Regions from separate parts of the Streptomyces dengpaensis genome, predicted to be linked through region 3. Evidence: predicted binding sites of a transcription regulator. Region 3 holds the regulator's gene; each other region holds the start of a gene.

Evidence for each region. The regulator HspR, encoded in region 3, represses chaperone genes until heat shock. The targets are predictions, from matches to a motif close to TTGAGNNNNNNNNNCTCAA.
Region 1: dnaK (molecular chaperone DnaK) is a predicted target of HspR. The motif match lies at 7,883-7,901, and genes of this name have one in related genera.
Region 2: lon (endopeptidase La) is a predicted target of HspR. The motif match lies at 5,589-5,607, and genes of this name have one in related genera.

What each region holds. Positions count from the first base shown of each region.
Region 1 is NZ_CP026652.1:1,383,682-1,393,760, reverse strand. It holds gene C4B68_RS06330 (aminotransferase class I/II-fold pyridoxal phosphate-dependent enzyme) at 51-1,301, shown strand; gene C4B68_RS06325 (MBL fold metallo-hydrolase) at 1,298-2,410, shown strand; gene C4B68_RS06320 (DedA family protein) at 2,415-3,041, opposite strand; gene C4B68_RS06315 (hypothetical protein) at 3,041-3,589, opposite strand; gene C4B68_RS06310 (MBL fold metallo-hydrolase) at 3,586-4,359, opposite strand; gene C4B68_RS06305 (hypothetical protein) at 4,500-4,943, shown strand; gene C4B68_RS06300 (alkaline phosphatase family protein) at 5,020-7,113, shown strand; gene C4B68_RS06295 (OsmC family protein) at 7,372-7,797, shown strand; gene dnaK (molecular chaperone DnaK) at 7,948-9,819, shown strand; partial or broken gene C4B68_RS06285 (SAM-dependent methyltransferase) at 9,828-10,070, opposite strand.
Region 2 is NZ_CP026652.1:2,855,214-2,865,292, reverse strand. It holds gene C4B68_RS12965 (multifunctional oxoglutarate decarboxylase/oxoglutarate dehydrogenase thiamine pyrophosphate-binding subunit/dihydrolipoyllysine-residue succinyltransferase subunit) at 1-1,675, opposite strand, end outside; gene C4B68_RS12960 (HAMP domain-containing sensor histidine kinase) at 1,956-3,098, opposite strand; gene C4B68_RS12955 (response regulator transcription factor) at 3,179-3,916, opposite strand; gene C4B68_RS12950 (spermidine synthase family protein) at 4,030-4,707, opposite strand; gene C4B68_RS12945 (DUF6236 family protein) at 4,887-5,489, shown strand; gene lon (endopeptidase La) at 5,634-8,060, shown strand; gene C4B68_RS12935 (lysozyme) at 8,175-8,993, opposite strand; gene C4B68_RS12930 (MarR family winged helix-turn-helix transcriptional regulator) at 9,268-9,783, shown strand; gene C4B68_RS12925 (protein phosphatase 2C domain-containing protein) at 9,786-10,079, opposite strand, start outside.
Region 3 is NZ_CP026652.1:4,081,427-4,091,505, forward strand. It holds gene C4B68_RS18685 (PA14 domain-containing protein) at 1-1,315, shown strand, start outside; gene C4B68_RS18690 (Uma2 family endonuclease) at 1,350-1,940, opposite strand; gene C4B68_RS18695 (ATP-binding protein) at 1,937-2,410, opposite strand; gene C4B68_RS18700 (helix-turn-helix domain-containing protein) at 2,657-3,538, shown strand; gene C4B68_RS18705 (DUF397 domain-containing protein) at 3,548-3,748, shown strand; gene C4B68_RS18715 (hypothetical protein) at 4,176-4,403, shown strand; gene C4B68_RS18720 (heat shock protein transcriptional repressor HspR) at 4,465-4,917, opposite strand; gene dnaJ (molecular chaperone DnaJ) at 4,923-6,104, opposite strand; gene grpE (nucleotide exchange factor GrpE) at 6,138-6,839, opposite strand; gene dnaK (molecular chaperone DnaK) at 6,836-8,686, opposite strand; gene C4B68_RS18740 (MraY family glycosyltransferase) at 8,796-9,956, opposite strand.

The sequences.
Region 1 (10,079 bases), 2.7 Mb from region 3:
GCAACGCACCGGCGACACGGCACGGCACCACGGACTGCGCGGAGGCACCTATGCGGCGTACGGATCCGGAAGGGCACGGCCCCGTCCGTTACGGCCCGCCCCTCCCCGATCAGGGCCTGCCCGTGTCGCCGGAGCTCCGCTCCGTGCTGGCCGCCGCCGCGGACCGCGCCGCCGCCGAGCCCTTCGGCGGCGGCCCCGCGGTCCTCGACGCGGCCTGCGCCTACTGGAGCCGGCGCGGACTGCCCGCCGCACCCCACCGGGTGGCCGCCGCGCCCGGTGCCCCCGCGCTGCTCCTCGCGCTGACCGGCGCAATGGGCGGCGACGTCATCGTGCCGCGCCCGTGCGCGGCCTGGTGGGCGCCGCAGGCACGCCTGTTGGGGCGATCCGCGTTCCATGTGGCGACGCCCGCGGAGTGCGGTGGCGTCCCGGATCCGTACGCCCTCCTGGAGACCGTCCGCAGAGTCCGTGCCGAAGGAGGTGAACCGCGCCTGCTCGTGCTCTCCGTGGCCGACGACCCCACCGCCACCGTCGCGCCGCCCGAGGTCGTCCACGAGGCCGTGGAGGCCGCGGTGGGCGAGGGACTGCACGTCGTCAGCGACGAGACCTGGCGCGACACCCTGCACCAGCCGCACGACACGGTGCTGCTCAGCCCCGCCGAGATGCTCCCCGACGAGGTCACCGTCCTCAGCGACCTCGCGGGCGCCTTCCTGCCGCAGGGCTGGCCGGCCGCCGTCGCCCGCTTCCCGGACAACGACTTCGGGGTCCAACTGCGCGCCCGTGTCCTGGACGTGCTCACCGTGCTGGACGCGCGGGTCGCCGGGCCGGTCGCCGCGGCGGCCGCGTACGCGCTCGGCGAGCCCGCCGAGCTCACCCGGTGGCTCACGGCGTCCGTCGGGCTGCACGCGCGCGTGGCCGCCGCCGCGCACCACGCCGTGGTCGACGCGGGCGCCGTCGCGCGGCCCCCGCAGGCCGGGAGACATCTTTACGTGGACCTCGGACCGCTGCGTGACGGGCTCGACGCGCACGGAGTGGGCGACGCCCAGGACTTGGAGGACTTCCTCACCGCCCGGCTCGGGATGCCCGCGCCGGGCGGACACCGGTTCGGCGACGAACTCGCGGCGCTCCGGGTGCGCCTGGGCACCGGGCCGCTGCTCGGTGCCACGGACGAGGAGCGGGCGGCGGAATGCCTCGCCTCGCCCTCGCCGTTGGAACTGCCACATGTGCAACGCGCGTTGGCCCTCTTGGGGTCGGCCTTCGACGATCTCCGCGACGACGCTCAGCGATGGGAGCCTCCTCGATGACGCAGCAGTCCGAGTCGACCACGAGCACGAGCACGACCAACACGACAACCACGAGCACGCGGGACGGTGACGATCCGGCGTCCTCGTCGCCCCCGGCGGCGGCCGGGCACCTGTCTGCTCTCACGCCTCTCGCTCCTCTCACGCCTCTCGCCGAGCCCCGTCCGCTCGGCGAGAAGCGTGTCTGGCCGCGGTCCTTCGTGGACCGGCTGACCGCGCCGCTGCCCGGGCTGCGGGCCTTCGCCAGGTTCGCGCGCGAGGGCGCGTTGCGGCCCGGGGCCGAGGGGCTCGCCGACATCCCGCTGGTGCCGTTCGACCCGGGGCCGCTGCCCCGGGTTGACGCCCGCACGGTCGCCATCTCCTGGGCGGGGCACTCCAGTTGGGTGATCCGGATCGGCGGGCTCACCGTCCTGACCGACCCCATCTGGTCCCGTAAGATCCTCGGTACCCCGACCCGGATCACACCGGTCGGCGTGGCCTGGAGCGCGCTGCCGCGCGTCGACGCGGTCGTCATCAGCCACAACCACTACGACCACCTGGACGCGCCGACCCTGCGCCTGCTCCCGCGCGGCACACCGGTGTTCGTACCGGCCGGTCTCGGCCGCTGGTTCAGGCGCCGCCGGTTCACCCTCGTCACCGAGCTGGACTGGTGGGAGGCGGCCGAACTGAGCGCTGTCCGCTTCGACTTCGTCCCCGCCCACCACTGGTCCAAGCGCAGGCTCACCGACACCTGCCGCACGCTGTGGGGCGGCTGGGTCCTGACGGCGTCCGACGGACAGCGCGTGTACTTCGCGGGCGACACGGGGTACGGCCACTGGTTCGCCCGCATAGGCCGCCGCTACCCCGGCATCGACCTCGCCCTCCTCCCCATCGGCGCGTACGACCCCCGCTGGTGGCTCAGCGACGTCCACTGCGACCCGGAGGAGGCGGTCCGGGCCGCCGTCGACCTCGGCGCCCATCGCCTGGTGCCCATGCACTGGGGCACGTTCGTCCTCTCAGCCGAGCCCGTCCTGGAACCGCTGACCCGGGTGCGGGCGGCCTGGGAGGAGGCGGGGCTGGCCCGGGAGGACCTGTGGGATCTGCCGGTGGGGGGTTCGCGGGTGCTGGGCTGAGGAGCTACGCGGCCGTCCTCCGGACCCTCCGCCACACGCTCGGGGCCACGCTGATCGCCAGCGTCAGGACGACCGCCGCGACCACTCCCTCCCACGGCTTGCTGAAGAGCGATCCGCCGAGTATGCCGATCAGTTGGTACGTGACCGCCCAGGCGAGGCAGGCCGGGACGTCACCGCGGGCGAAGGTGTGCAGGGGCATCTTCGCCAGCAGGCAGGCGAGCATGACCGGGATGCGGCCGGCCGGGACGAGGCGGGAGAGGACGAGCACGGCGATGCCGTGGTCGCTCAGCTTCTCCTGGGCCCGGGCGAGCCGGTCCTCGGGGGCGCGGTCGCGGAGGGTCTCCAGCCAGCGCGAGCCGTTCCTGGACCGCATACCGCGCCGGCCGAGCCAGTACAGCGCGACGTCTCCCAGGAACGCCGCGAGCGCCGCCACCACGAAGACCAGCAGCAGCGCGAACGGCGCCGTCTGGTGAAACGCGACCACGGCCGCCGAACTCACCAGCGCCCCTGTCGGCACCACCGGCACCAGCGCGCCGATCAACACCAGCAGAAACAGCGACGGATACCCGATCGCCTGCTGCGTGGACTCCGGCGGCACGGTCGTGGCCGGGGCGGCCAGGAAGAGAGACATCACCGGGCACCCTCCGCCCGCGCGCTTCGGCCGCGCGCGGGGCACCGTATGACGCCGTCCGCGACTGCGCCGGGCGGAACCCGTGGCGTGCCGACGACCGCGCCACGGCTGCCCCGCCGTTGCGCCGCGGCCTTCGCCGCCGCGGCGGCCGGGACGGTCAGCGCACGGTTTCCGGCGAGCGGGTGTGGCGCGGACTGGATGTCGTCCGTGTGGTGTCTGGCGAGCGGGTGTGGCGCGGACTGGATGTCGTCCGTGTGGTGTCTGGCGAGCGGGTGTGGCGCGGACTGGATGTCGTCCGTGTGGTGTCTGGCGAGCGGGTGCGGCGCGGACTGGATGTCGTCCGTGTGGTGTCTGGCGAGCGGGTGCGGCGCCGACTGGATGCTGTCCGTGCGGTGTCCGGCGATCCGCTGTGCCGCCCACCGGATGCCCTCCGCACGGTTTCCAGCGAGTCGGTGCGCCGCCCACCGGATGCCCTCCGCACGGTTTCCAGCGAGTCGGTGCGCCGCCCACCGCGTGCCCTCCGCGCGCTCCTCGCGCCGGATCGTCACCGGGCGACCTCCGGTCGTACGCTCTCCCCGTGTTCGAGGCGGTGCACCGCGACCTGGGGTGTCCGTTCGGCGGCGAGGCGGACGAACTCCTCGCCCGGGGCGTGGAATTCGTGGGGGCGCACGGCGTCCAGGCCGATCGGCCAGTACGTGCCGTAGTGCACCGGCACGGCGCTGCGGGGCATCAACTGGGCGAGTGCCTCGACCGCGCGCCCCGCGTCGAGGTGGCCCTCTCCGAGATACGGCCCCCATCCGCCCACCGGCAGCAGGGCTACGTCGACGGGGCCGACCTCCTCGGCCATCGACGCGAACAGCCCGGTGTCCCCGGCGAAGTACGTTCGCGCCTCGCCCTCGACGACGTACCCGACGGCGGGGGCGCGGTGCGGACCGACGGGCAGTCGTCGCCCGTCGTGCCGCGCCGACACGGTGCGTACGACCAGGTCACCGACCTGGGTACGGTCGCCCGGCATCACCTCGGTGAGCCGCAGGTGGTCCAGCCCGCGCAGCCCGGGCACCGCGCGCCGCGCGCCCCTCGGCACGATCAGCCGGGTGCCCGGGGCGAGCTGTGCCAGCGAGGGCAGATGCAGATGGTCGGCGTGCAGATGCGAGACGAGCGCCACGTCGGCGACGGCCGCCGCGGGCGGGGGCGGCGCCCCGCGCCTGCGCCTGAGGTGCGCGAGCCGGCGCGCGAAGAGGGGGTCGGTGAGCACGCGTGTTCCGGAGTCCGCCAGCGTGCAGGTGGCGTGCCCCCACCAGGTGATCTCCGCCGGCACCTCATTGCCTCCTTCGCGCGACTCCCCCCGAGCCTACGGGCAGGAGTAGGGTCGGCGGGGAACCCGGAGGTGAGGGGGACGCCATGGGAGACGCGCGCGGTGCCTCCGGCAGGCACGCCCTCAAGTGCTCGCTCGACGGGCTGGAACAGCTCGAACGGCTCGAACGGCTTGACCAGGGCGGCCCGTCGCTCCGCGTCACGACGATCGCCAGTCTGACGCCCCTGGAGGAGCTCGACGCGGATCCCTTCCTCGTCGACTCCCGCAGCCAGCACGCCATGTGCGCCCGCTGGGCCGCCGAGCGCGGCTACGTGATCACGCGCGAACTCCTCGTACGGGGTCTGCGCCCCGACCACCGCACCCTGTGGGCCGACGTCGAGGCGGGCCTCGTCGATCTCTTCGTGGCGCCCAGCCGCCGTGTGCTGGAGCGTGCCCTCGCCTCCGTCGACGAGTTCACCGCCGAGTGCGTGCGCCGCGGCGTACGGGTCGAGACGGTCGGCACGGCCGAACCGTCGTACGACGCGCAGATGAAGGCCCGGGTCCACCGCCGTCTGTCGATGCCGACGGCCGGATACGACGGCCGCTGAAGCGCGCCCGCCCGTTGTGCCAGGGTGGAAGCAGGCCTCGCGGCTCGTGCGGGCCGGGACGTGAGGTGGACTGGGCGTGGGTGGAGGACGTTGGCGGCGGATCCTCAGCGGAGTATGGCGGAGCATCACGGTGTGGGCCGTGTCGACGGTCACGATGCTCGTCCTCGCCGGTGCGCTGCCCGATTTCCAGTTGCAGTCGGATGACGGGGACAGCGCCACGCAGATCGCGACCACCGCGGCGGCCGGCGCGGGCGTCTTCGGTCTGCTCTCGTCGCTGGTGTGGCCCCTGCTCGTCAGGGCGCTGCTGCTCGTGCCCGCCCTCGTGCTCGGGCTGCTGGTCTTCTTCCTCAACGGGTCCTTGCTGCTGGTCGCCCTGCGGATCAGTCCCTCCGGGCAGGGTGAGGTCGCCCCCGAGACCGCCGTGGTCGTCGCCGCCGCGATGTCCGCCGTCGCCTCGGCCACCGGCGGTGCCCTCGCGGTACGGGACGACGACGCGTACCGGCGCAGGCTGTACCGGCTCGCCGACCGCCGTCGCAGGCGTGCCGACGGACGGGCGGGGCCCTCGACCCCCGGCGCCGTCTTCCTCCAGCTCGACGGCGTGGGCCACGACGTCCTGGAACGGGCCGTCGGCCAGGGGCTCATGCCGACCGTGGCGCAGTGGCTGGGAGGCCGCCGCCCCACTCACCGGCTCATCCCCTGGCGCACCGACTGGTCCAGCCAGACCGGCGCCAGCCAGCTGGGCATCCTGCACGGCAGCAACCACGACGTCCCGGCCTTCCGGTGGTACGAGAAGGACAGCCGCGAGGTCATGGTCTGCAACCGGCCCACCAGCGCCGCCGAACTCCAGCGCCGGGCCGTCGAGCACACCGGCGACGGAGGACTGCTCGCCGTCGACGGCGCGAGCCGCGGCAACCTCTTCAGCGGCGGCGCCGGCCAGCTCGCCCTCGTCCTGTCCGTGGCCGCGCGGCGGGGAAGGGAGAACCGTTCGCGGGCGGGCTACTTCGCGTACTTCTCCGACCCCGCCAACGCCGTTCGTACGGCCATGTCCTTCGTCGCCGACGTCCTGCGGGAGATCGGCCAGTCCATGCGGGCCCGGATCGAGCAACGGCGCCCGCGCGTGAGGCGGGGCGGGCTGTACCCCTTCGTCCGCGCCTTCGCGACCGTCGTCGAGCGGGACGTCGTCGTCGCCGCGGTGATCGGCGACATGCTCGCCGGGCGCAACGCGGTCTACGCGGACCTGGTGGCGTACGACGAAGTGGCACACCACTCAGGGCCGCACAGCCGGGACGCCGAGAAGGTCCTGCAGCGCCTCGACCGGTCGCTCGCGCTGATCGCGAAGGTCGCCGAGCACGCGCCGCGGCCGTACCGGATCGTGCTGTTGTCCGACCACGGCCAGAGCCCCGGCGAGACGTTCCTGACCCGTTACGGACTCACGCTCGGCAATCTGGTCCGCGCGGGCTGCGGGCTGCCCGTGCCGCGCAAGGCACAGAGCACGCACAGCGGTGCCGAGGCGCGGGCCGCCGTACGGGCCGCGCTGCGCAGGCCGGTCGAGGAGGGCGGCGAGCAGCACCGCCCCTCGCGGCGCCGCTCCGAGCCCATCGTGCTGGCCTCCGGCAACCTGGGCCTGGTCTCCTTCCCCGACGTACCGCACCGGATGAGCCGGGAGGAGATCGACCGCCGCCATCCCGCGCTGCTCTCCACCCTCGCCAACCACCCGGGCGTCGGCTTCGTACTCGTCCGCAGCAAGGAGCACGGCGGCGTGGTGCTCGGCGCGCACGGCAAGGAGGTGCCGGTGGACGAACTCGACGACGAACTTCTCGGGCCGCTCGCCGACTTCGGCCCGGGCGCCGCGGACGCCGTACGACGTACGCACGCCTTCCCGCACACCGCCGACATCATGGTCAACTCCTGGTACGACCCCGGCGAGGGCGAAGTCCTCGCCTTCGAGGAGCAGATCGGCTCGCACGGCGGACTCGGCGGGGCCCAGGGCCGGCCCTTCCTGCTCTCGCCGATGGCGCTCTCCGCGCCGGTCGAGGACGAAGCCGAACTCGTCGGCGCGGAGCAGGTGCACCGCGTACTGCGACGGTGGCTGCGCGAGTGCAACGGTCCCCAAGTGCCGCTGATGGACCGCCCGGACGAATCAGACGAGCCGGATGAGCGTGCCGCCTGAGGGTTCGCCGAGCGTGCCGTCCGACGGGGCTCCGACGGGTTCAGCGGGGCCAACCCGCACCGCCGGTATGTGTGCTCTGCCGGGCGCGCGGCTCCCGTTCAGCGCGCGCGGTGCCGTCTTCCGGGCGCGGTGTGCCGCCCTTCCGGGACACCGCGCCCCTTTCGAGTAGACCGCGTCCTTTCCGGGTGCGCCGGGCGCAGGTGTGATCGGATGGTGGATACGGACCCCGAAAACGGGACCTCAGCGAAGGGATTCATCGTGGCAACCACGCGCACCGCACACACCGTGTGGGAAGGCAACCTGCTCGAGGGCAACGGCGTCGTCACCTTCGACTCCTCCGGCATCGGCCAGCAGCCGGTGACGTGGGCGTCGCGGGCCCAGGACGCGAACGGCAAGACCAGCCCGGAGGAGCTGATCGCCGCCGCCCACTCCAGCTGCTTCTCCATGGCGCTGTCGCACGCCCTCGCGGGCGCCGGCACCCCGCCGAGCAAGCTCGTCACCAACGCCGACGTCATGTTCCAGCCCGGTGAGGGCATCACCGGCATCCACCTCACCGTCGAGGGCACCGTGCCGGGCCTCGACAACGACGGCTTCGTCTCCGCGGCCGAGGATGCCAAGAAGAACTGCCCGGTCAGCCAGGCGCTGACCGGCACGACGATCACCCTGTCGGCCAAGCTCGCCTGACGCGCGTACGCCCCTCGATGCCGCGCCCCGCGCCAGGCGACCGGGGCGCGGCTTCGCCGTTTTCGGGATACGTGGAGTGACAGCATTGACAACAGCCCACTCAAGTTTTGTGCTGGAGGTGGGCAAGGGTCCTGGCGGAAGGGGACGGAGATGGCACGTGCGGTCGGTATCGATCTCGGTACCACGAACTCGGTGGTGGCTGTCCTGGAGGGCGGTGAGCCCACCGTCGTCGCGAACGCGGAGGGCGCGCGCACCACACCGTCCGTGGTGGCCTTCGCCAAGCACGGCGAGGTACTCGTCGGCGAGGTCGCCAAGCGGCAGGCGGTGACGAACGTGGACCGCACCGCGCGCTCGGTCAAGCGTCACATGGGCGACGCGGACTGGCGCTTCCCGGACCAGGGCACCATCGACGGCACCCGTTACCGCGCGCAGGAGCTGTCGGCGCGCGTGCTGCAGAAGCTGAAGCGGGACGCCGAGGCCTACCTCGGCGAGGACGTCACGGACGCCGTGATCACCGTGCCCGCCTACTTCGACGACGCCCAGCGCCAGGCCACCAAGGAGGCGGGCGAGATCGCGGGCCTCAAGGTCCTGCGCATCATCAACGAGCCGACGGCCGCCGCCCTCGCGTACGGGCTCGACCGCGGTGAGGAGCAGACCGTCCTGGTCTTCGACCTGGGCGGCGGCACTTTCGACGTCTCGCTCCTGGAGATCGGCGACGGCGTCATCGAGGTCAAGGCGACCAACGGCGACACGCATCTCGGCGGCGACGACTGGGACCAGCGGATCGTCGAACACCTCGTCCAGCGCTTCAAGGCCTCGTACGGCATCGACCTCGGCCACGACAAGATGGCGCTGCAACGGCTGCGCGAGGGCGCCGAGAAGGCCAAGATCGAGCTGTCCAGCTCCTCCGAGACCACCATCAACCTGCCCTACATCACCGCCACCGCCGAGGGCCCGCTGCACCTCGACGAGAAGCTGACGCGCGCTCAGTTCCAGGAGCTGACCGCCGACTTGCTCGACCGCTGCAAGACCCCCTTCCATAAGGCGGTCAAGGACGCGGGCATCAAGCTGTCCGCGGTCGACCACGTCATCCTGGTCGGCGGCTCCACCCGGATGCCCGCCGTCACCGACCTCGTGAAGGAACTCACCGGCAAGGAGCCGCACAAGGGCGTCAACCCGGACGAGGTCGTGGCGGTCGGGGCCGTCCTGCAGGCCGGCGTCATCCGGGGCGACGTGAAGGACGTGCTGCTCCTCGATGTCACCCCGCTGTCCCTCGGCATCGAGACCAAGGGCGGCATCATGACCAAGCTCATCGAGCGCAACACCACGATTCCGACGCGCCGTTCGGAGATCTTCACCACGGCCGCCGACAACCAGCCGTCGGTCGGCATCCAGGTCTACCAGGGCGAACGCGAGATCGCCGCGTACAACAAGAAGCTGGGCGTCTTCGACCTCACCGGGCTGCCGCCGGCGCCGCGCGGGGTGCCGCAGATCGAGGTCGCCTTCGACATCGACGCCAACGGGATCATGCATGTCTCGGCGAAGGACCTCGCCACCGGGCGCGAGCAGAAGATGACCGTCACGGGCGGCTCCGCGCTCCCCAAGGACGACATCGACCGCATGATGCGGGACGCCGAGCAGTACGCGGAGGAGGACCGCAAACGCCGCGAGGCCGCCGAGACCCGCAACCAGGCCGAGCAACTCGTCTACCAGACCGAGAAGTTCGTCCGCGAGAACGACGAGCGCATCCCCTCCGAGACGAAGACGGAGGTAGAGTCCGCCGCCGCCGACGTGAAACGGCTGCTGGAGGACTCCGCCACCGACACGGCCGCCCTGCGCGCCGGCATCGAGAAGCTGGCCACCGTCAGCCAGAAGATGGGGCAGGCGATGTACACGCAGGCCCAGCAGACGCCCCAGGACGAACCGGCCACCGAGCACACCACGGCCGAGGAGGAGGGCGTGGTGGACGCCGAGATCGTGGACGAGGACAAGGACAAGCGCACGAAGGGCGGCGCCGCGTAAAAGTCGGGTCAGGGCTTGCGCGCGACCCCCGCGTACACGGGGACGGGCCCCTCCGCCTGGGCGGCCAGGTCCTCCGCTTCCGGGCGCCATGCGAAGACGGAGACCACACCGGGTTCGAACAGCTCCAGCCCGTCGAAGAAGCGGGAGAACTCGGCGTGGGTGCGCGGGGGGAAGGGGGTGCCGCTCCGGCGGACGAGCCGGCGGGCTTTCTCGACGCCCTCGGGGCTGATGTCCTGCGTGACCTGGGACGGCACCATTCG
Region 2 (10,079 bases), 1.2 Mb from region 3:
CGTTCAGGCGGCGCAGGATGCGCAGCTGCTCCTCGCGCTCCGGCTTGGAGTGCGGGCGCTCGACGCGGTCCTGGATCCACTTGCGCTGCTTCGGGTCCTGGATGTGCATGAACTCGATGCCGATGGTGCGGCAGTACGAGTCGCGCAGCACGCCGAGGATGTCGCGCAGCTTCATCAGGGACTTGCCGGAGAAGCCGCCGACCGCGAACTCGCGCTCCAGGTCCCACAGCGTGAGGCCGTGCTCGGTGATGTCCAGGTCGGGGTGCTTGCGCTGGCGGTACTCCAGCGGGTCGGTGTCGGCCATGACGTGGCCGCGGACCCGGTAGGAGTGGATCAGCTCGAAGACGCGGGCGGCCTTGGTGACGTCGTCGTCGTGCGAGGCGTCGATGTCCTTGAGCCAGCGGACCGGCTCGTACGGAATGCGCAGCGACTTGAAGATCTCGTCGAAGAACTCGTTCTCGCCGAGCAGCATGTTCGCGACGATGCGCAGGAACTCGCCGGAGGCGGCGCCCTGGATCACCCGGTGGTCGTAGGTCGACGTGAGCGTCATGACCTTCGAGATGCCGAGCTTGTTCAGGGTGTCCTGGGAGGTGCCCTGGAACTCCGCCGGGTAGTCCATGGAGCCGACGCCCATGATGACCGACTGTCCGGGCATCAGACGCGGCACCGAGTGGACGGTGCCGAGGCCGCCGGGGTTGGTCAGGGAGACCGTGACACCGGTGAAGTCGTCCATCGTCAGCTTGCCGTCACGGGCGCGGCGGACGATGTCCTCGTAGGCCTGCCAGAACTCGAAGAAGTTCAGCGTCTCGGCCTTCTTGATGCCGGCGACGACGAGCTGGCGGTCGCCGTTGGGCTTCACCAGGTCGATGGCGAGGCCGAAGTTGATGTGCTCCGGCTTGACGAGGGTCGGCTTGCCGTCCTTCTCGGCGTAGTGCCAGTTCATCGACGGCATGGCCTTGATGGCCTGCACCATCGCGTAGCCGATGAGGTGGGTGAAGGAGATCTTCCCGCCCCGGGCGCGCTTCAGGTGGTTGTTGATGACGATGCGGTTGTCGAAGAGCAGCTTCACTGGGACCGCGCGCACGGACGTGGCCGTGGGCAGCCCCAGGGAGGCGTTCATGTTCTTCGCGACCGCGGCGGCGGGGCCGCGCAGGGTCACCATCTCCGGGCCCGCGGGGGCCTCGGTCGCCGGCTCGGCCTTGGGCTTCGCGGCGGCCGGAGCGGCCTTCGCGGGGGCCGGGGCGGCCTTCGCGGGGGCCGGGGCGGCCTTCACGGCGGCCGGAGCGGCGGCAGCGGGCTTCGGGGCCGCCGGAGCGGGCGCGGGCGCGGCCGGTGCCGGAGCAGCAGCGGCCGGAGCCGGAGCCGGGGCCGCGGGCGCGGCGGGCGCCACAGGGGCGGCCGGAGCGGTGGGCGCGGCCGGGGCGGCGGGAGCTGCCGTGGTGGTCCCTGCGGCCCCCGCGGCCGCAGTACCCGCCGGAGCCGGGGCGGCGGTCGCCCCCGGCTTGTAGTCGGCGAAGAAGTCCCACCAGGCTCGGTCTACCGAATTGGGGTCCTGGAGGTACTGCTGATAGATCTCGTCGACGAGCCACTCATTGGGACCGAACGCAGCAGCGGGACTCTTCCCGGCTTGGTCATCGGTCGAGATGCTCGAGTTACTGGGGGACTGTGGCGACACGGCGGTAACCGCCCTCTTCCGCTTCACAAGGTGATGGACAGCGGGAATTAAGGCTACGCCTCCATGGCCGAGAAGGTCAGACCGGGCCGTCCAACGTCGTGTAAGTCACATCGAAAACCGCGTTTCAGTCGTGGAAATGGCGGGAAACAGGCGGGGTTCCGCTTCGGAATGGGTATGTCGATCCAGGGTCGCGGTACGACTCACGCGGCCCTCTGCCTGATCACACGTGTCCGCCAGCGGCGACACGGATGAATCTTGTGGCTCCGGCTCGAACTTTACGTCAACTTGGCAGAGATGGAAGCCCGGGAAGGGTGACCTGAATCCGGCAACCCCGCTGGGATTCGGCCACACCGATCCGGCCGCCGTGCAGATCGACCGCCCAGCGCGCGATGGCCAGGCCCAGACCCGTACCGCCGTCGCTGCCCGGGCCGTGCGGCGAGGGGACCCCGCCCCGGTTGAACCGCTCGAAGACCCGGTGCCACTCCGTCCTGGGAATGCCGGGCCCCTCGTCCAGGACCTCCAGGGCCAGCGACTCCGGGTAGTCGCCCCGTCGCGCCTTCACCGTCACCCGGCCGTGCGGCGGGCTGTGCTTGACCGCGTTGTCGATCAGATTGGCGACGACCTGGTGGATCCGCTCCGGGTCCGCGTGCGCGGTCAGCTCGGGCGGGGACACGTCGAGGTGCAGATGGACGTCGGTGCGCGTGTGGCTGCCGGAGCCCGAGGCGATGCCCGCGCGCGCGGAGGAGACCATGTTGGCCTCCTTGAGCACGCCCGAGAGGTACGGCCACACCTCGAAACGCCTCATGCGCAGCGGTATGACGCCGTTGTCCAGCCGGGACAGGTCAAGGAGCGTCTCGACGAGACGTCCGAGGCGTTCCGTCTGCTGCAGGGCCGTACGCATCGTCTCGGGGTCGGCGGCGGAGACGCCGTCCACGACGTTCTCCAGGACCGCGCGCAGGCCCGCGATGGGGGTGCGCAGCTCGTGCGAGACGTTCGCGACGAGTTCCTTGCGCTGGCGGTCCTGGGCCTCCAGCTCGTCGGCCATCAGGTTGATCGTCTCGGCCAGGTCGCCCAGCTCGTCACGGCGGCTGTCGCTCACCCGGCGCGTGTAGTCGCCGTGCGAGATGGACCGGGCCACCGCGTTCATCTCGTCCAGCGGGGCGGTCAGTGAATGGGCCACGAACTGCGTTATCAGCAGGGTGGCGATCATCGAGAAGACGGTGATGAAGCGCAGCTCGGTCTCGGTGCGCATCGCGATCATCATCAGACCGGTGGTGATGAGCACCGAGATGACGACGAGTGCGCCGAGCTTGGTCTTGATGGAGAAGGGGCGTACGCCCCCCCAGGGACTCGCGCTGCCGCGTTCCCCGAGGCGCTCTCCCGAGCCGCTCGGCCCGAACACGTGCTTCCCGGACCCGCCCATCACACCAGCCCCCTCACTTCAGCCTCACGAAAGTCCCGAAGGTTCCGAAGGTCCCGAAGATCCCGGCGAGAGCCGGGCCCTCAGGGCGTCGGGGTCTCCAGCGCGTAGCCCACGCCGTGCACCGTACGGATCCGCTCGGCGCCGATCTTCCGGCGCAGCGCCTTGATGTGGCTGTCCACGGTACGGGTGCCGGAGGCGTCCGCCCAGTCCCACACCTCGGCGAGCAGCTGCTCGCGCGAGAGTACGGCACGCGGGGTGTTCGCCAGGCAGACAAGGAGGTCGAACTCGGTGGGCGTGAGGTGGACGTCCTCGCTCCGCACCCGCACCCGGCGCTGCGCGTGGTCGATCTCCAGCTCGCCGAGGCGCAGGATGCCGCTGCGCGGCGTCGTGGCGGCCAGCGCGGCGCGCTCCACCCGGCGCAGCAGGACGTGCACGCGCGCGGCCAGCTCACGCATCGAGAACGGCTTCGTCATGTAGTCGTCGGCGCCGACACCGAGCCCGACCAGCATGTCGGTCTCGTCGTCGCGCGCGGTGAGCATCAGCACCGGCACCGGGCGCTGGGCCTGCACACGACGGCAGACCTCCAGGCCGTCGAAGCCCGGCAGCATGATGTCGAGGATGAGCAGGTCGGGCTGCCAGGCCTCGGCGGTGTCGACGGCCGCCGGACCGTCGCCCGCGGTCTGCACCAGAAATCCCTCGGCACGCAGGCGGGCCGCGATGGCGTCGAGGATCGTGGGGTCGTCCTCGACCACCAACACCCGGCGTTGAGCGCCGGGGGTCGCCGTCGTGCCGTTGTGGGAGGTGTGTGTCTGCTCCATCGCCCGCCCCTGAAGTGTGCTTTCCGGAATCCGTGGGGTGATCCCATGACTGCGCTTGACGCTTGAATGATCCGCGTCAGGGCAGCAGCGTACGGGCAGGCACCGCAGCTCGGCTATCCAGGTCTGACCGCGAGGTGCACGACGTCCGGAACGCCCCGGGCAACCGGGATCTCTTCGGTACGCACCCGCTGGAACTGGGCATTCCGCAAGCTTCCTTCAAATTCCGGAGAGGGCTGCGCCGACCACACCGCGAGCACCCCTCCAGGCCTCAACGCCCTTGCGCAGCTTGCCAGTCCGGCCTTCGAGTACAGCCCGTCGTTGTCCTCGGTGACCGTCCAGCCGGGCCCGTTGTCGATGTCGAGGCACAGCGCGTCGTACGTGGCGGAAATCTCATTGACGTAATCGAGCAGATCGGCCTCGACGACTTCGGTACGCGGATCGGCGATGGCCTCGGCGGACAGCGCGGACAGCGGTCCGTCGAGGTGCCAGTCGATGACGGCCGGCTCGCGTTCGACGACGGTGATGCGCCCCCACCGGGCATCGGCGGCGGCGTGTGCGAGCGAAAACCCGACGCCCAGGCCTCCGATCAGCACACTCGGCTCCGCCCGCCCGTCCAGCGCGCCGTACGCGGCGTCGACGAGCAGCCGCTCCGAGCGGCCGTCGGACGTGTCCATCAGGAAGCACCCATTGGCGATGATCTGCAACAGCGCGCCATGGCGCCGCAGCACGACCTCGCCGTACGGGCCGTCCCGGCGATCGATGACTACGGGGGTGTCGTACGAGGCAGTCATGGTCCCCATCCTGGCAGTTTCACCAGGATGGGTTGCCGAAATTAACGCTTCGGTGTCCGCGTCGGTGCCTCCCAAGTCCCCCTGGGATTGCCGCGAACCGGCTTGCGCGTGGCGCGAGCGGGAGCACGCTGCCACCCTGGGGCTCCGGCCCGCCGGGCCGGGCGCGAGAGGGGGGAAGCGTGCTGCAGCGCATCGGGCTCTACTACCCGTACATCAACTTCAGAGACGAGCGGTGGCTGAAAACGGCCGCGCTCTACTGGCCTCAGCTGGCCCGGATCGTTCCGGCACGCTTCCCGACGACCGACTCCGACACCGTCCGCGCGCTCGCGGAAGAACTCGACTTCATCGTTCCGGTCGAGCCCGCCTCGTCCACGCTCGGAGTCTCGTCCGCCTTCCTGGACGTCATCGCGGCGCACGCGGAGGACCTGCGGCAACGGTACGGGGCCGCCGCGGGACCGCACCCGCGCAGCCCGGCCTACCTTCACCGGGACGAGGTCGCCGCGGAGGTGCGGGAGGCTCTGTTCGACGCCGGGATCGCCGTGCCCTCCCGGGGGACACGCTTCTCCGAGCCGGGCGTGGTCGCCGGCCCGCTGATCAGTTCGGCCGCCGGCGTCACCTTCGCCGTCGCCGGCCTGGCCCGGACGGCGACCGGCGAACGCCAGGCCCTGCTCGCCTCCTCGCCCTCCGCGTACCTGCTGTCCGTGGAGAAGGGCCTCGAGACAAGGTCCCTCATGCGCCGCTTCTTCCGCCAGCCCTCCGCCCGGGGCGGCGGCATCACCTGAGGGCGCCCGCCCGGGGTCACCACAGCCGGTAGCGGGCCAAGGACGGCGCGATCGCTGAGAGCGAACAGAAGCCGGGGAACAATAGGGTGCTCACAAGCATTGAGTCGGTTTAGCTCAACTTACTTCATTGTCGAGGGGAAGATCATGGCTGCCGACTCCACGATGTCCACACCGCTGACCCTGCCCGTGCTGCCGCTCGACGACGAGGTCGTGCTGCCCGGCATGGTGGTTCCGCTGGACCTGAACGACACCGATGTGCGCGCCGCGGTGGAGGCCGCGCAGGCCGCCGCCCGTACGACGGCGGGCAAGCCGCAGGTGCTGCTGGTGCCCCGCGTCGACGGCACGTACACCGGTACGGGTGTGCTCGGCACCGTCGAGCAGGTCGGCCGGCTTGCCGACGGCGACCCGGGCGCGCTGATTCGCGGGCGTGGACGCGTGAAGGTCGGCGCGGGAACGACCGGTCCCGGCGCCGCACTGTGGGTGGAGGGCACCCGGGTCGACGAGACCGTGCCCGACCCGCTGCCCGGCCGGGTCGCCGACCTGGTCAAGGAGTACAAGGCCCTCGCCACCAGCTGGCTGCGCAAGCGCGCCGCCTGGCAGGTCGTGGACCGCGTACAGCAGATTGATGACGTTTCCGCCCTTGCCGACAATTCCGGTTACTCTCCGTTCCTGTCGCTGGAACAGAAGGTGCAGCTGCTGGAGACCGCCGACCCGGTCGCCCGCCTGAAGCTCGCCACCGAGCAGCTCCGCGAGCACCTCGCCGAGCAGGATGTCGCCGAGTCCATCGCCAAGGACGTCCAGGAAGGCGTCGACAAGCAGCAGCGCGAGTTCCTGCTGCGCCGCCAGCTCGAAGCCGTACGCAAGGAGCTGCGCGAGCTCAACGGCGAGTCCTCGGACGTGGACGAGTCCGACGACTACCGGGCCCGTGTCGAGGCCGCCGACCTCCCGGAGAAGGTCCGCGAGGCCGCGCTCAAGGAGGTCGAGAAGCTGGAGCGGTCCAGCGACCAGTCGCCCGAGGGCTCCTGGATCCGCACCTGGCTCGACACCGTCCTCGAACTGCCGTGGAACGAACGCACCGAGGACGCGTACGACATCCAGGGCGCCAACGCGGTCCTCGACGCCGAGCACGCCGGTCTGGAGGACGTGAAGGAGCGGATCACCGAGTACCTCGCGGTGCGCAAGCGCCGTGCCGACCGCGGACTGGGCGTCGTGGGCGGCCGTCGCGGCGGTGCCGTGCTCGCGCTCGTCGGCCCGCCCGGAGTCGGCAAGACATCGCTCGGCGAGTCCGTGGCGCACGCCATGGGCCGCAAGTTCGTCCGCGTCGCCCTCGGCGGCGTACGGGACGAGGCCGAGATCCGCGGACACCGGCGTACGTACGTCGGCGCGCTGCCCGGCCGTATCGTCCGCGCCATCAAGGAGGCCGGGTCGCTGAACCCGGTGGTCCTGCTGGACGAGATCGACAAGGTGGGCTCCGACTTCCGCGGCGACCCGGCCGCGGCCCTGCTGGAGGTCCTGGACCCGGCGCAGAACCACACCTTCCGCGACCACTACCTGGAGGTCGAACTCGACCTGTCCGACGTCGTGTTCCTCGCGACGGCGAACGTCCTGGAGGCCATCCCGGAGGCCCTGCTCGACCGTATGGAGCTGGTCCGCCTCGACGGCTACACCGAGGACGAGAAGGTCGTCATCGCCCGTGACCACCTGCTTCCGCGCCAGCTGGAGCGGGCCGGCCTGGAGAAGGACGAGGTCACCCTCGACGAGAGCGCGCTGCGCAAGCTCGCGGGCGAATACACGCGGGAAGCGGGTGTACGCAACCTGGAGCGGGCCGTCGCACGACTGCTGCGCAAGGTCGCGGCCCAGCACGAACTGGGCGAGCGGGAGCTGCCGTTCACCGTCACCGACACCGATCTGCGGGCTCTCATCGGCCGGCCGCACCACGTGCCCGAGTCCGCCCAGGACCCGGCCGAGCGCCGTACGGCGGTGCCGGGCGTGGCCACGGGCCTCGCGGTCACCGGCGCGGGCGGCGACGTCCTTTACGTGGAGGCGTCGCTGGCCGACCCGGAGACGGGCGCGGCAGGCCTGACCCTGACGGGCCAGCTCGGCGACGTGATGAAGGAGTCGGCGCAGATCGCGCTGAGCTTCCTCCGCTCCCACGGCGCCGAACTGGAGCTGCCGGTGGGCGACCTGAAGGACCGGGGCGTGCACATCCACTTCCCGGCGGGCGCGGTGCCGAAGGACGGCCCGAGCGCGGGCGTCACGATGACGACGGCGCTGGCCTCGCTCCTGTCCGGCCGCCCGGTCCGTACGGACGTGGCCATGACCGGCGAGGTCTCGCTGACGGGCCGGGTCCTGCCCATCGGCGGCGTCAAGCAGAAGCTGCTCGCCGCACACCGGGCGGGCGTGACGACGGTCGTCATCCCGAAGCGCAACGAGCCCGACCTGGACGACGTCCCGGCCGAGGTCCTGGACAAGCTCGACGTCCACGCCGTCACGGACGTCCGCCAGGTCCTGGAACTGGCGCTGACACCGGCGACGAACGGTGCGACGCAGGAGCTTCCGGTCGCGGTGTGACGGACGCTTCCGGAAGAGCGGAGGCCCGGGTCCCGTGAGGGAGGCCGGGCCTCCGCCGTACGCGCGCATACGTCAGCCGGTTGTGTGCCGTATGTCAGCCGGTCGGGCCGTATGTCAGCCGTTGGCGAGCGCGATCACGCGGTCCAGTGCGCCGTTGAACTTGTTGTGATCTCCGACGACCGGCCCCGACGACGTGTACTGCCACATCGTGTAGAAGGACCAACCCGCCGGCAGCGTCCCCACGGTCGAGGCGTACCGCGCGATCCACAGCGGGTTGCCGGCCCCGAAGCCCGCGTAGTTGCCCGTGCACTGGGTCCACCAGTTGGTGGCCGTGTAGATCACGGCGTCGCGGCCGGTGCGGGCCTTGTACTGGTTGAGGAAGCTGCTGATCCAGGTGATCATCGTGCTCTGCGACTTGCCGTAGCAGGCGGCGCCGTACGGGTTCCACTCGATGTCGAGCGCGCCCGGCAGCGTCTTGCCGTCCCGGGACCAGCCGCCGCCGTGGTCGACGAAGTAGTTGGCCTGGGCGGCGCCGGTCGTGGTGTCCGGGGTGGCGAAGTGGTAGGCGCCGCGGATCATCCCGACGTTGTACGAGCCGTTGTACTGCTGGGCGAAGTACGGGTTCGTGTAGTACGTCCCCTCGGTCGCCTTGACGTAGGCCCACTTGACCCCGCTGTTCCACAGGGTCGACCAGGCGACGTTGCCCTGGTGGCTGGAGACGTCCACGCCCTCCGTCTGGGTCGTGTCACCGGTGGCGGGTGTGCCGTGCCGGCCGTCGTGCGCGATGACACCCATGCCCATGTGGGCGGAGCCCCGGGCGGGGGTGTCGGCCGCGGAGGAGGGGAGGGTGTACAGCAAGGAGAAGGCCGCGAGCAGGATCCCTACCGCGAGCAGCCGCAGGCGGCGGGCCGTTCCGGGTCTGTGCACGGGCATTGCGTGCCTCCGAAGAGATCGGTGGTGCACGGTGGTGCTCGGTGGGGGGAGCTGACGGCACGCGCCGGGCCGTGGGCGGCCAAGTCCTCGTCGACTTGTCGATGGCGTGGGCATGCCAGAGTTGCCGTAACGAAGCTACGCACGGAGAAGTGGGCGCGGGAAGAGGGCCTCGAGGCTGCCGTTGGTCTACGCCTGCGAAATACTGGCGGAGCTGCGGCAATGGCGAGTTTTGACGGAAACTTTCAGGATCGGGAAACCGGGGCAGGGGTCTGACGTGCACGAGGGCGGGAACGGCGAGCGGCAGGGTGCCGCGTCCGGGGCGTCGGGACGCGGTGGGGACCAGTCCGCCGCGCACGGCGGCGGGGAGCGGGAGTTCCTGTCCCTGGAGCGCGAGTTGACCGTGCTCCTGCGCCGAGCCCGCGCCAGCCAGGGTGAGATGGCCCGCGAGGTCCATCCGGACCTGGAGTCCGCCGCGTACGGACTCCTCGTACGCCTCGACGAATGCGGCCGCCAGCGTGCCACGGATCTCGCCGGCTACATCGGCGTCGGCAAGGCCACGATGTCCCGCCAGCTCCGCGCCCTGGAGGAACTCGGCCTGGTGGCCCGCGAACCGGACCCCGCCGACGGCCGCGCCTGGCTCGTCCACCTCACCGAGGAGGGCCGCACCCGCGTCAGCCGGGTACGCGAGGCCCGCCGCGCCCGGTACGTCCGCCGGCTCGCCGACTGGGACCCCCACGAGGTCGCGGAACTGGCGCGGCTGCTGCACCAGCTGAACGACATGGAGAAGTAGCGTCACGGCTCGACGTACACGACCGTCGCGTCGTCGTGTGTCTTGCTCCGCCGCAGGAACACCCGTTCCGTGTCGGCGCGTTCCAGCGCCCGTACGCGATCGATGACGGCCTGGGGGCCCTCCTTCCGTACGAGGGCGAACAGATCCGGCCAGTCGCCCTCGCGGAACTTCTCCACCCAGCGGGTGGCGCCGTCCGTCAGGGCGGCGAGAGCGCGGACATCCGCCCGGGGGAGGACGCCCGTCACCGCGCGGGAGGCCACCGAGGGGTCGGCGGCCGCGGTGAAGAAGCCGCCCTC
Region 3 (10,079 bases):
GCCGACCGCCGCCGACGCCGACATCGCCTACGAGTCCGGCGTACCGCACCTGGTGTGGTCACCCGTCGACGGGGCTGCCTCGTACCAGGTCCTCCAGTACGACCCGGCGACCGGCGGCTACCTGAACGCGCTGGCCAGCGGCTCCACGACGACCCGCACCGACGTGGTACCGCGCCAGCAGGCAGCGATCGCCGACACCTACCGGTACGTGGTGCGCTCGGTGGACGCGAAGGGCAACGCGGCCGCCCCGGTGGAGGTCACCCTGCGGATGGCCGAACGCCCCGAGGCCATCCCCGCCTTCAGGACCACCGCGCACAGGTTCGACGAGGGGGTCATGATCGAGTGGAGCAGCGCCGACCCCTGGACCTCCGACCAAGGCCCGCTCCCCACGTACCGGATCATCCGCACCGACCCGGCGACCGGCGAGAGCACCACGGTGGACCAGTGCAAGCCGAACATCTGGCCGGCCGAGCCGCTCGGGCCCCCGTCGACGTACTGGACGTGGGCCGGTAGCGACGCCCCCGGGTACGCCGGCCGCACGCAGACCAACGGCACCTGCTGGGACGTCTCGGGCGAGTCCGAGACGACGTACGAGTACCGGATCGTGACGATCGACCCGTACGGCCACGCATCACAGCCCGGCCCGGCCGCCACGGCCACCACGCCGGACACCCGGCGCCCGGCCCCGGTCGGGAACCTGACCGCGGAGCAGATCCCGATGGGTGTCCATCTGACCTGGACGCCACCGGCCGACGACGACGTCACCGAGTACTACGTATGGCAGGGCGTGGTCGACCCGGACACGGGCGAGACGATCTGGACGAAGAACTGCTGGACGGGAAGCTCACTCGCCAAGACCGAGATCCTCTGCCCGACGGTCCCCGACGGCGCCACCCACGTCTACCGGGTCGCCGCCGCCGACGGCTCCGGCCTGTACCGGGACGAGGGCCCCGACTTCTTCCACACGTCCGACATCTCCGTCACCTTCCCGGACACCCGCCCGACGGGCTGGACCGGGACCACCGTCCGCGAGGACCAGTACCCCGAGCTGTACGTCGGCTGCTCCGAGAGCTCGGGCCTCGGCGACTGCTCCCGCCTGAGCGCCTACCGCGTGGAACGCTGGGACCCGGCCACGGCGTCCTACCTCACTCTCACCTCGGGCCAGGTCGGCACCGGAGGCGCGTACTACATGGACACCACCGTCCACGAGGACCGGTGGGGCCTGTACTACTACCGCGTCGTGTACCTCGACGCCGTCGGCAACGAAGCGGCGAGCCGCTCGCAGGCGTACGGCATCTGGGAGAGCTGGCTCTGACGCTCTGACAGCGTGATCGTGATACGCCCGCCCGTCAGCCCCGCTTAGGACCCGTGATCGCCTCGCCGATCACGAAGCCCTTGGCGGGGCCTTCGGGGATCGTGACATCGGTGCCGTAGGGGACACGGTGGATGTCCTCCCAGTCGGCTTTGTCGGGGCGTGGCCCGGTGAAGAGGGTGACGGCGCCCTGGCCGTCGTAGTCGTCGATGAGGACGTACACGGGGATGCCGGCGCGGGCGTATTCGCGGCGCTTGCGGATGCGGTCGCGGTCCTGGTCGCTCCTGCCGGGCGAAACCACCTCGACGACCATCGAGGCAGCGGCCGCCTTGATCCCGAGACCGTCCTCGTCCTCGATCAGCTCCGCATCCAGAGGAGCCACAAGGCCGTCCGGAATCCACGCCTTACGTGCGTGGATCACGGACGTGACGTTCCAGACGCCGTACTCGCCGTCCTCCAAGAAGATCTGCAGAGCGCACCAGACGCGGTTGACGACCCGGGCATGTGCGAAGCGACGGAGGGGCGAGACCTCGATGGCTCCCTCGATGATCTCAGCGCGGTAGCCCTCGGGGAGTTCCATGGCCTTCCACAGCTGCCACAGCCCCTCGTCCAGGTCGGACACGTTCACAGGCGACACCCTCTCCTCACGTGCCGGCTGGGTGTGCCCGGAGGCCGGCAGCCCAACTCGAACCACACCCCCTTCGCGTACCGCCCCGCCCTCTCTTCGGCGACGCCCCACACGTCCGCCATCTCCGCGACCAGCGCGAGCCCCCTCCCCCAGCACGCGACGACCCCCGCGACGGGGTGCGCCAGAACGGGCGGATCAGGACTCTCGTCGAAGACGCTGACCCGGAAGCGGGCCGGAGTGAGCCGGACGCGGAGCATGGTGGCCCCCTTGGTGTGCAGGTGGACGTTGGTGACGAGCTCCGAGGTGCACAGGGCGGCGGGCATGACGAGGTGCTCCCGGTCGTGAGTGAAGAGGACGGCACGCACGAAGTCCCGGCACACGCGGGGTGCGGTGGCGTCGCCGGGGGTGAACAGGCTGTAATCGTGGGTGAGTTGAGCGGGACGGTGGGCTGCACGGCGGGATGGGTCCATGGGTGTCGGCTCCTGTGGGGGGCGAAGGCTTCCGTTACCCCGCGATGGCATTGCCCGCGCACGCCTGGGGGGAGGGGCGGGTGCTCTGTCGGCTTATGGGCAGGGGGAGTTGACCGGTGTCGGTGCGTAATCGACACTGCACTCACGGTAGAGATATGGGGCTCTTATGCGCAACCTGTTCACCGCTTTCGGTGGACCAACTCACCGGAACCATGCAGACTTTGGGCGAGCCAGCAAGGAGACCCTGTGGGACTGCGCACGAACATCAGCGAGCGCCAACGACGACTCGGCTTCGAACTCAAGCAACTACGCGAACTAGCAGATTTGAGTTCCGGTGAGGCCGCCGAGCGCGTCGGCATGAGCCGCGGGCAGCTGAGCCATATCGAACTGGGTCGCACCTCCGTTCTGACGGAACGACTAGTTGATCTATGCCAGGCATACGGGTGCGCAGATGAGCCCTACATCAAGGCATTGATCGCCATGTCCGAGGCATCCGGTAAGGGCTGGTGGACCGCCTACAAGAAACACCTCGGGTCCGGCGCACTCAACCTGGCCGAACTGGAGGATGGCGCCGAGTCCCTACGAGTGCACCAATCCCTGTTCGTTCCCGGCCTGTTCCAGACCGCCGACTACGCACGGGCCATCTTTTCCAGCCCCAAGCTGGGCTTCGGAAACATCGAGGAGGCCCTGATGTTCCGCATGGAACGGCAGCGCATCCTCACCCGCCAGAACCCGCCCTCTGTCCATGCCGTGATTCACGAGGCGGCGCTGCACATGCGGTTCGGCAGCGTCCAGGTCGTGCGCGAGCAGTTGCTACGGCTCATCGAGTTGGCCCGCCTGCCCAACGTGACCATCCAGATCTATCCGTTCAGCGCCCAGGCGTACGCGGCTCTCAGCGGGAACTTCGTCCACGCCATCCCCGGCACTCCACGGCTCGGCACCGTGATCCTTGATCACGCGACGGGTTCCGACTACCTGCGTGAGCAGGCACAACTTCAGCGGTACAGCGCGCTGTTCGCGCGACTGGCCGAGAACGCCCTCAGCCCTGTCGACGTATCGTTGGCCCCTGAAGCACACTCGGTGAAGGACTCGCTGGCGCTCATCCAGCATTTGCTCTACACGCTCTAGGAGGCACGGATGTCCGAACTGAACTGGCAGAAGTCAACGTTCAGCGGAGGCCCCGAAGCCGACTGCCTCTACGTCGCCACCGCCCCCGACGGAACGATCCGCCTCCGCGAAAGCGACACCCCGAACGTCATCCTCTCCACCGCCCCCGAAGGCCTGGCCGCCCTCCTGCGTCACCTCCGTACGGCCATACCCCCGATCCAGGAGCGCTGAAGAGCCACCCTCAGGGCACGGCCCCGCCAAGGCCGGCCTTGACCCATGACCCCGCTCATTCTTCCGCGTCCACCGCCTCCACCCCCTCCCTACGGCGCCTGCCCCGCAGCCCCTCAGATCCCCGCACAGGCTCCCCTAACCTCGGGCGGTGCGGCATGAGTTCGCGTACGGTCGCGTCGCCCGCGCCCACGATCGGGAGCGGGTGGGCATACGGATCCCCGGCGGCCGGGGCAGGAACCTGCGGGAAATGCAGGAGGTCGGCCATAGCGGACAGGGGGTCCGGGTCGGCGGGGTGGCCAGCCGCAGGTGGGCGCTCCTCGCTCGCCTGGACCGCACGCGCATGCTCCTCCCAACCGGTGCGGTACCAACGGAGGTGGGCCTGCTGCACCTCGTCTTCGGTGAGGATGCGGACGCCTTCGGGGCCCGCCTGCCGTACCTTCTCTGCCTGCGCCGCTCCGTGGACGTCGGCTTCGCCACCACGCGCGGAGACCTGGCCCTCCTCCTGCAGCGCGCCGACCAGACCGACAAGACCCTCGCCGACCACGAGGAGCGCCTCGACGCCCTGGAACGCACCCGCTGGCCCCTGCCGTCCCTGGCGGCGGTGACGTCCTGCACGGCACTGGCGATCACGCTGTGGGAGACGGTGGGGCACTGAGAACACGAGAAGGGGCCGGGAGGTTCAACCTCCCGGCCCCTTCTCGTCGTACAGGTACGGCTCAGTCCGAGGACTGCTGCCGCTTAGGGCGCCACACCACCAGCGCGCTGGTCTGCTGGACCTCCTGGTACGGGACCAGGTCGCGGCGGTACGAGGCGTGGACGGCCGCCTCGCGCTGCTGCATGGCGGCCGCGGCGCCGTCCACCGCGGACTGGAGTTCGGCGACGCGCTGCTGGAGCGCGGCCACCTGGTTCTCCAGCTCGATGATGCGCTTGATGCCGGCCAGGTTGATGCCCTCATCCTGCGACAACTGCTGGACGGTGCGCAGCAGTTCGATGTCGCGGGCCGAGTAGCGGCGGCCGCGCCCGGCCGTGCGGTCGGGCGAGACCAGGCCCAGACGGTCGTACTGACGGAGGGTCTGCGGGTGCAGGCCGGAGAGCTGGGCCGCCACCGAGATGACGTAGACCGGGGTTTCCTCGGTCAGTTCGTACGGGTTGCGTCGACGGCCGTCCATCGCTCTCATGCTCCCTTCGCGGCCTGGAACAGCTCCGCCCGCGGATCCTCGCCCGCGGTCGCCTCGCGATACGCCTCAAGCGCGTCACGAGCCTTCCCCGTCAGGTCCTTCGGGACACTCACCTCGACGGTGACCAGCAGGTCGCCGCGGGTGCCGTCCTTGCGGACCGCGCCCTTGCCCCGCGCCCGCATGGTGCGGCCGTTGGGCGTGCCCGGCGGCAGCTTCAGGGTGACCGGCGGTCCGCCGAGCGTCGGCACGCGTACCTCGCCGCCGAGCGCCGCCTCCGCGAAGGTGACGGGCACGGTGACGGTGAGGTTGTCGCCCTTGCGGCCGAAGACCGGGTGGGCGTCCACGTGCACGGTGACGTACAAGTCGCCCGCCGGGCCGCCCCGCTCACCGGGCGCTCCCTTGCCGCGCAGGCGGATCCGCTGGCCGTCGCTGACGCCCGCGGGGATCCGTACCTGCATGGTCCGGGACGACTTGGCGCGGCCGGAACCCTTGCAGACCTCGCAGGGGTGCTCCGCGATCAGACCACGGCCCTTGCAGTCCGGGCAGGGGTCCGTCAGGGAGAATCCGCCGCCGGAGCCGCGGGCCACCTGACCGGTGCCCACGCACGTCGGGCACACCCGCGGCGTGCCGTTCGCGTCGCCGGTCCCCGAGCACGCCTTGCAGGGTGCCTGCGAGGTCATGCGCAGCGGAACCGTCGCCCCGTCCACGGCCTCCGTGAAGCTCAGCGTGACCTCGGTGTCGATGTCCTGGCCGCGCCGGGGCTGCGTACGCGTACCGGTGGTCGCGCCGCCGCGGTTGAACAGGCCCCCGAAGACGTCACCGATACCGCCGCCGAAGCCGCCCGCTCCGGCTCCGCCCTGGGCGCCGCCTCCGAAGAGGTCGCCCAGGTCGAAGTTGAAGTTGCCGCCGCCCGCGCCGGGACCCGGACGGAAGCCGCCGTTGCCGAAGAGGGCGCGTGCCTCGTCGTACTCCTTGCGCTTCTTGGGGTCGCCGAGCACGTCGTTCGCCTCGGAGATCTCCTTGAAGCGCTCCTCGGCCTTGGTGTTGCCCTTGTTGGCGTCCGGGTGGTACTCGCGGGCGAGCTTCCGGTACGCCTTCTTGATCTCGGCTTCGGTGGCGTCCTTGGGGACGCCGAGAACCTTGTAGAAGTCCTTCTCGATGAAGTCCTTGGTGCTCATCCTCGACGTCCCTCCTTCCCTATCCGTTCAACGTCAGCCCTCGTCCGGGCCACCGCTCTCCTTGTCGTCGGCCGCCTCGGACGACGCCTCGTCGGCCTTGACGGTCTGCGCACCGGGCTGCGGCTCGGCGACGGCCACCCGCGCGGGGCGGATGGTGCGCTCGCCGATGCGATACCCCGGCTGCAGAATCGCCACGCACGTCGTCTCCGTGACGTCGGGCGCGTACGAGTGCATCAGGGCCTCGTGGATCGTCGGGTCGAAGGGCTCGCCCTCCTTGCCGAACTGCTGAAGCCCCATCTTCGCCGCGACGGTCTCCAGCGACTCGCCGACCGACTTGAAGCCGCCGACCAGTTCGCCGTGCTCCCGCGCGCGGCCGATGTCGTCGAGCACGGGCAGGAGCTCGGTCAGGAGGTTCGCGATGGCGATCTCCTTGACCGCGATCCGGTCGCGCTCGACCCGGCGGCGGTAGTTCTGGTACTCGGCCTGGAGCCGCTGGAGGTCCATCGTGCGCTCGTTGAGTGCCGTACGCACCTGGTCCAGCTGCGCCGTCAGGCCGGCCGTCTGAGCCGCCGCCTGCGCTGCCGTATGGGCTGCCGCCTGAGCTGCTGCCGATGCGTCCCCGGCCGGAGCCGCCCCCTCCTGTGCGGAGGGAGCGGTCTTCGGCTCGGCGTCATCAGGGGTGGCGCCGGAGGGGACGTCGGGCTGCTCGTCGAAGCCCGGGGTCTCCTCCGTCACGCGGCACCGTCCTTACGGTCCTCGTCGACGATCTCGGCGTCGACGACGTCGTCGTCAGCGGCCTTGCCGCCGGGCGTGGCACCCGGGGTCTCGCCACCGGCCGCCTGCGCGGCCTGGGCGTCGGCGTACATGGCCTGGCCCAGCTTCTGCGAGACCGCGGCGACCTTCTCGGTGGCCGTACGGATCTCCGCGCTGTCCTCGCCCTTGAGCGCGGTCTTCAGCTCCTCGACGGACGCCTCGACCTCGGTCTTGACGTCGCCGGGGACCTTGTCCTCGTTGTCCTTGAGGAACTTCTCCGTCTGGTAGACGAGCTGCTCGCCCTGGTTGCGGGTCTCGGCGGCCTCGCGGCGGGCGTGGTCCTCCTCCGCGTACTTCTCGGCCTCCTGGCGCATCCGGTCGACCTCGTCCTTCGGCAGCGAGGAGCCGCCGGTGACGGTCATCTTCTGCTCCTTGCCGGTGCCGAGGTCCTTCGCCGTGACGTGCATGATGCCGTTGGCGTCGATGTCGAAGGCGACCTCGATCTGCGGGACACCGCGCGGGGCCGGCGGCAGACCGGTCAGCTCGAACATCCCGAGCTTCTTGTTGTACGCCGCGATCTCGCGCTCGCCCTGGTAGACCTGGATCTGCACGGACGGCTGGTTGTCCTCGGCGGTGGTGAAGATCTCGGACCGCTTGGTCGGGATCGTCGTGTTCCGCTCGATGAGCTTCGTCATGATGCCGCCCTTGGTCTCGATACCGAGGGACAGCGGGGTCACGTCGAGGAGCAGGACGTCCTTGACCTCACCCTTGAGGACACCGGCCTGGAGGGCGGCGCCGATGGCGACGACCTCGTCCGGGTTCACACCCTTGTTGGCCTCCTGGCCACCGGTCAGCTCCTTGACGAGCTCGGCGACGGCGGGCATACGGGTGGAGCCACCGACGAGAACGACGTGGTCGATCTCGGAGAGGTTGATGCCCGCGTCCTTGATGACGTTGTGGAACGGCGTCTTGCAGCGCTCCAGAAGGTCGGCGGTCAGCTGCTGGAACTGGGCGCGCGTGAGCTTCTCGTCCAGGTGCAGCGGGCCTTCGGCGGACGCCGTGATGTAGGGCAGGTTGATCGAGGTCTCGGTGGACGAGGACAGCTCGATCTTCGCCTTCTCGGCGGCCTCGCGCAGACGCTGGAGCGCCATCTTGTCCTTGGCGAGGTCCACGCCGTGACCGGAGCGGAACTGCTGCACCAGGTAGTCGACGACGCGCTGGTCCCAGTCGTCACCACCGAGGTGGTTGTCGCCGTTGGTGGCCTTCACCTCGACGACGCCGTCGCCGATCTCCAGCAGGGACACGTCGAAGGTGCCGCCACCGAGGTCGAAGACGAGGATGGTCTGGTCGTCCTTGTCGAGACCGTAGGCCAGGGCGGCGGCGGTGGGCTCGTTGACGATGCGCAGGACGTTCAGACCCGCGATCTCGCCGGCCTCCTTGGTGGCCTGGCGCTCGGAGTCGTTGAAGTACGCCGGGACGGTGATGACCGCGTCGGTGACCTTCTCACCCAGGTAGGCCTCGGCGTCGCGCTTCAGCTTCTGCAGGATGAAGGCGCTCATCTGCTGCGGGTTGAAGTTCTTCCCGTCGAGCTCGATCTTCCAGTCCGTGCCCATGTGACGCTTGACGGACCGAATCGTCCGGTCCACGTTCGTGACCGCCTGGCGCTTGGCGACCTCGCCGACCAGCACCTCGCCGTTCTTCGCGAAGGCGACGACGGACGGCGTGGTCCTGGCGCCCTCGGCGTTGGTGATGACGGTGGGCTCACCGCCCTCCAGAACGCTGACGACGGAGTTAGTCGTGCCCAGGTCGATGCCGACCGCACGTGCCATTTCGAATCCTCCAACAACAATGACTTGAGTGGAACGGACTCAAGTGTGCATGACCCTCGCCAACGGGTCAACAGAGCTGAGTCGGGGGGACTCAAGTCTTATCTCTTCCTTACACGCAGGAAGCCCCTGACCTGGGGGGATACCCATTCAGCCCGTCCGGCGTTTGAGGACGAGCGCGTTCAGCGCGATACGGGGGGCTGGGGGGCAGAGCCCCCCAGGTACGGGACGGGCAGGGGCGGAGGGGGCGAGAAACCGGCCACACACCCCCGACGACCGCAACGAGCCCGACGGCCCCAGCCACCCACCAGGCAACGCCCGCCCTCACCCACCCCAGAGAGATCAGCAGCCCCACAAGCGCCCCGGCAAAGGCAGCGACACCGATGGCAACCATCACCCCCTGCCGAGCCACCCCCACCCGCCGCAGCCGGTGAACAAGGTGATCGGGCCCTGACCGCAGCACCGGCCGCCCACCCCGCCACCGCGACACCAGCACGAGTAGGACATCGGCACAGGCCACCGCCGTCAGCGCGAACCCGGCACCAAGGCCGGCCCCCGCCTCCCGCCCGGCGTGCACAAGCACAGCCGCCGAGGCCAGCACGAACCCCGCGAACAGCGCACCGCACCGCCCCGGCACGATCCGGGCCGGCGGCCAGCCGTGCATCAGGAACCCGGTGAGCGCGGCGGCCAGCACGCTCAGCAGCGCCGCGAGTCCGTCCATGACCTCGGCGGCGGCGCACCCGCTGAGCGCGAACGCCGTGATGACGCCGACGGTCCCCAGTACGCCGTCGGCGTGGTCGAGGGAGGAGAAGGCGTGCACGACGAACACGACCCAGGCCACGGCCAGCACTCCACCCAACAGCCCGAGTTCGTCGTACGGCACGACCAGCGCGGCGCCACCGCCCACGACGGCCACGCGCAGGATCAGCGGCAGAGTCCGCACGGCCGGCGGCAGGGCCCGGACGACCAGCGCCACCGCCCGTCCGACGAACGGCACGGCCCGCAGATCGGCGACGAGCCCGACCAGCGCGACCCCCATCCCGACGACCAGCACGCGCCCGGCCTCCGGCCCCAACGGCGCGACACCCGTCCAGTCCCCGACCCTGGCGACGAACGCCGTCCCCCCGACGACGGCAACCCCTCCGAGCAACGGAACCACCCGCACCCGCCGCCGCTCGGCCACCCCGAAGCGCAGGGCGAACATCCGCAGCAGCGCGGCGAGCGCGGCGGTGAGGAACAGGGCGGCGGTGGCGGCGGCGATTCCGTACAGCACGTCGCTAACTTAGGCGTCAATGTCACCATTTTGCGCGAATAACACGATCTGCTTTACGGGGCGACCCGACGGAACCATCGGCGGGTACCGCCTCACCCGGCGCCAGGACCACCGGCGGGCACC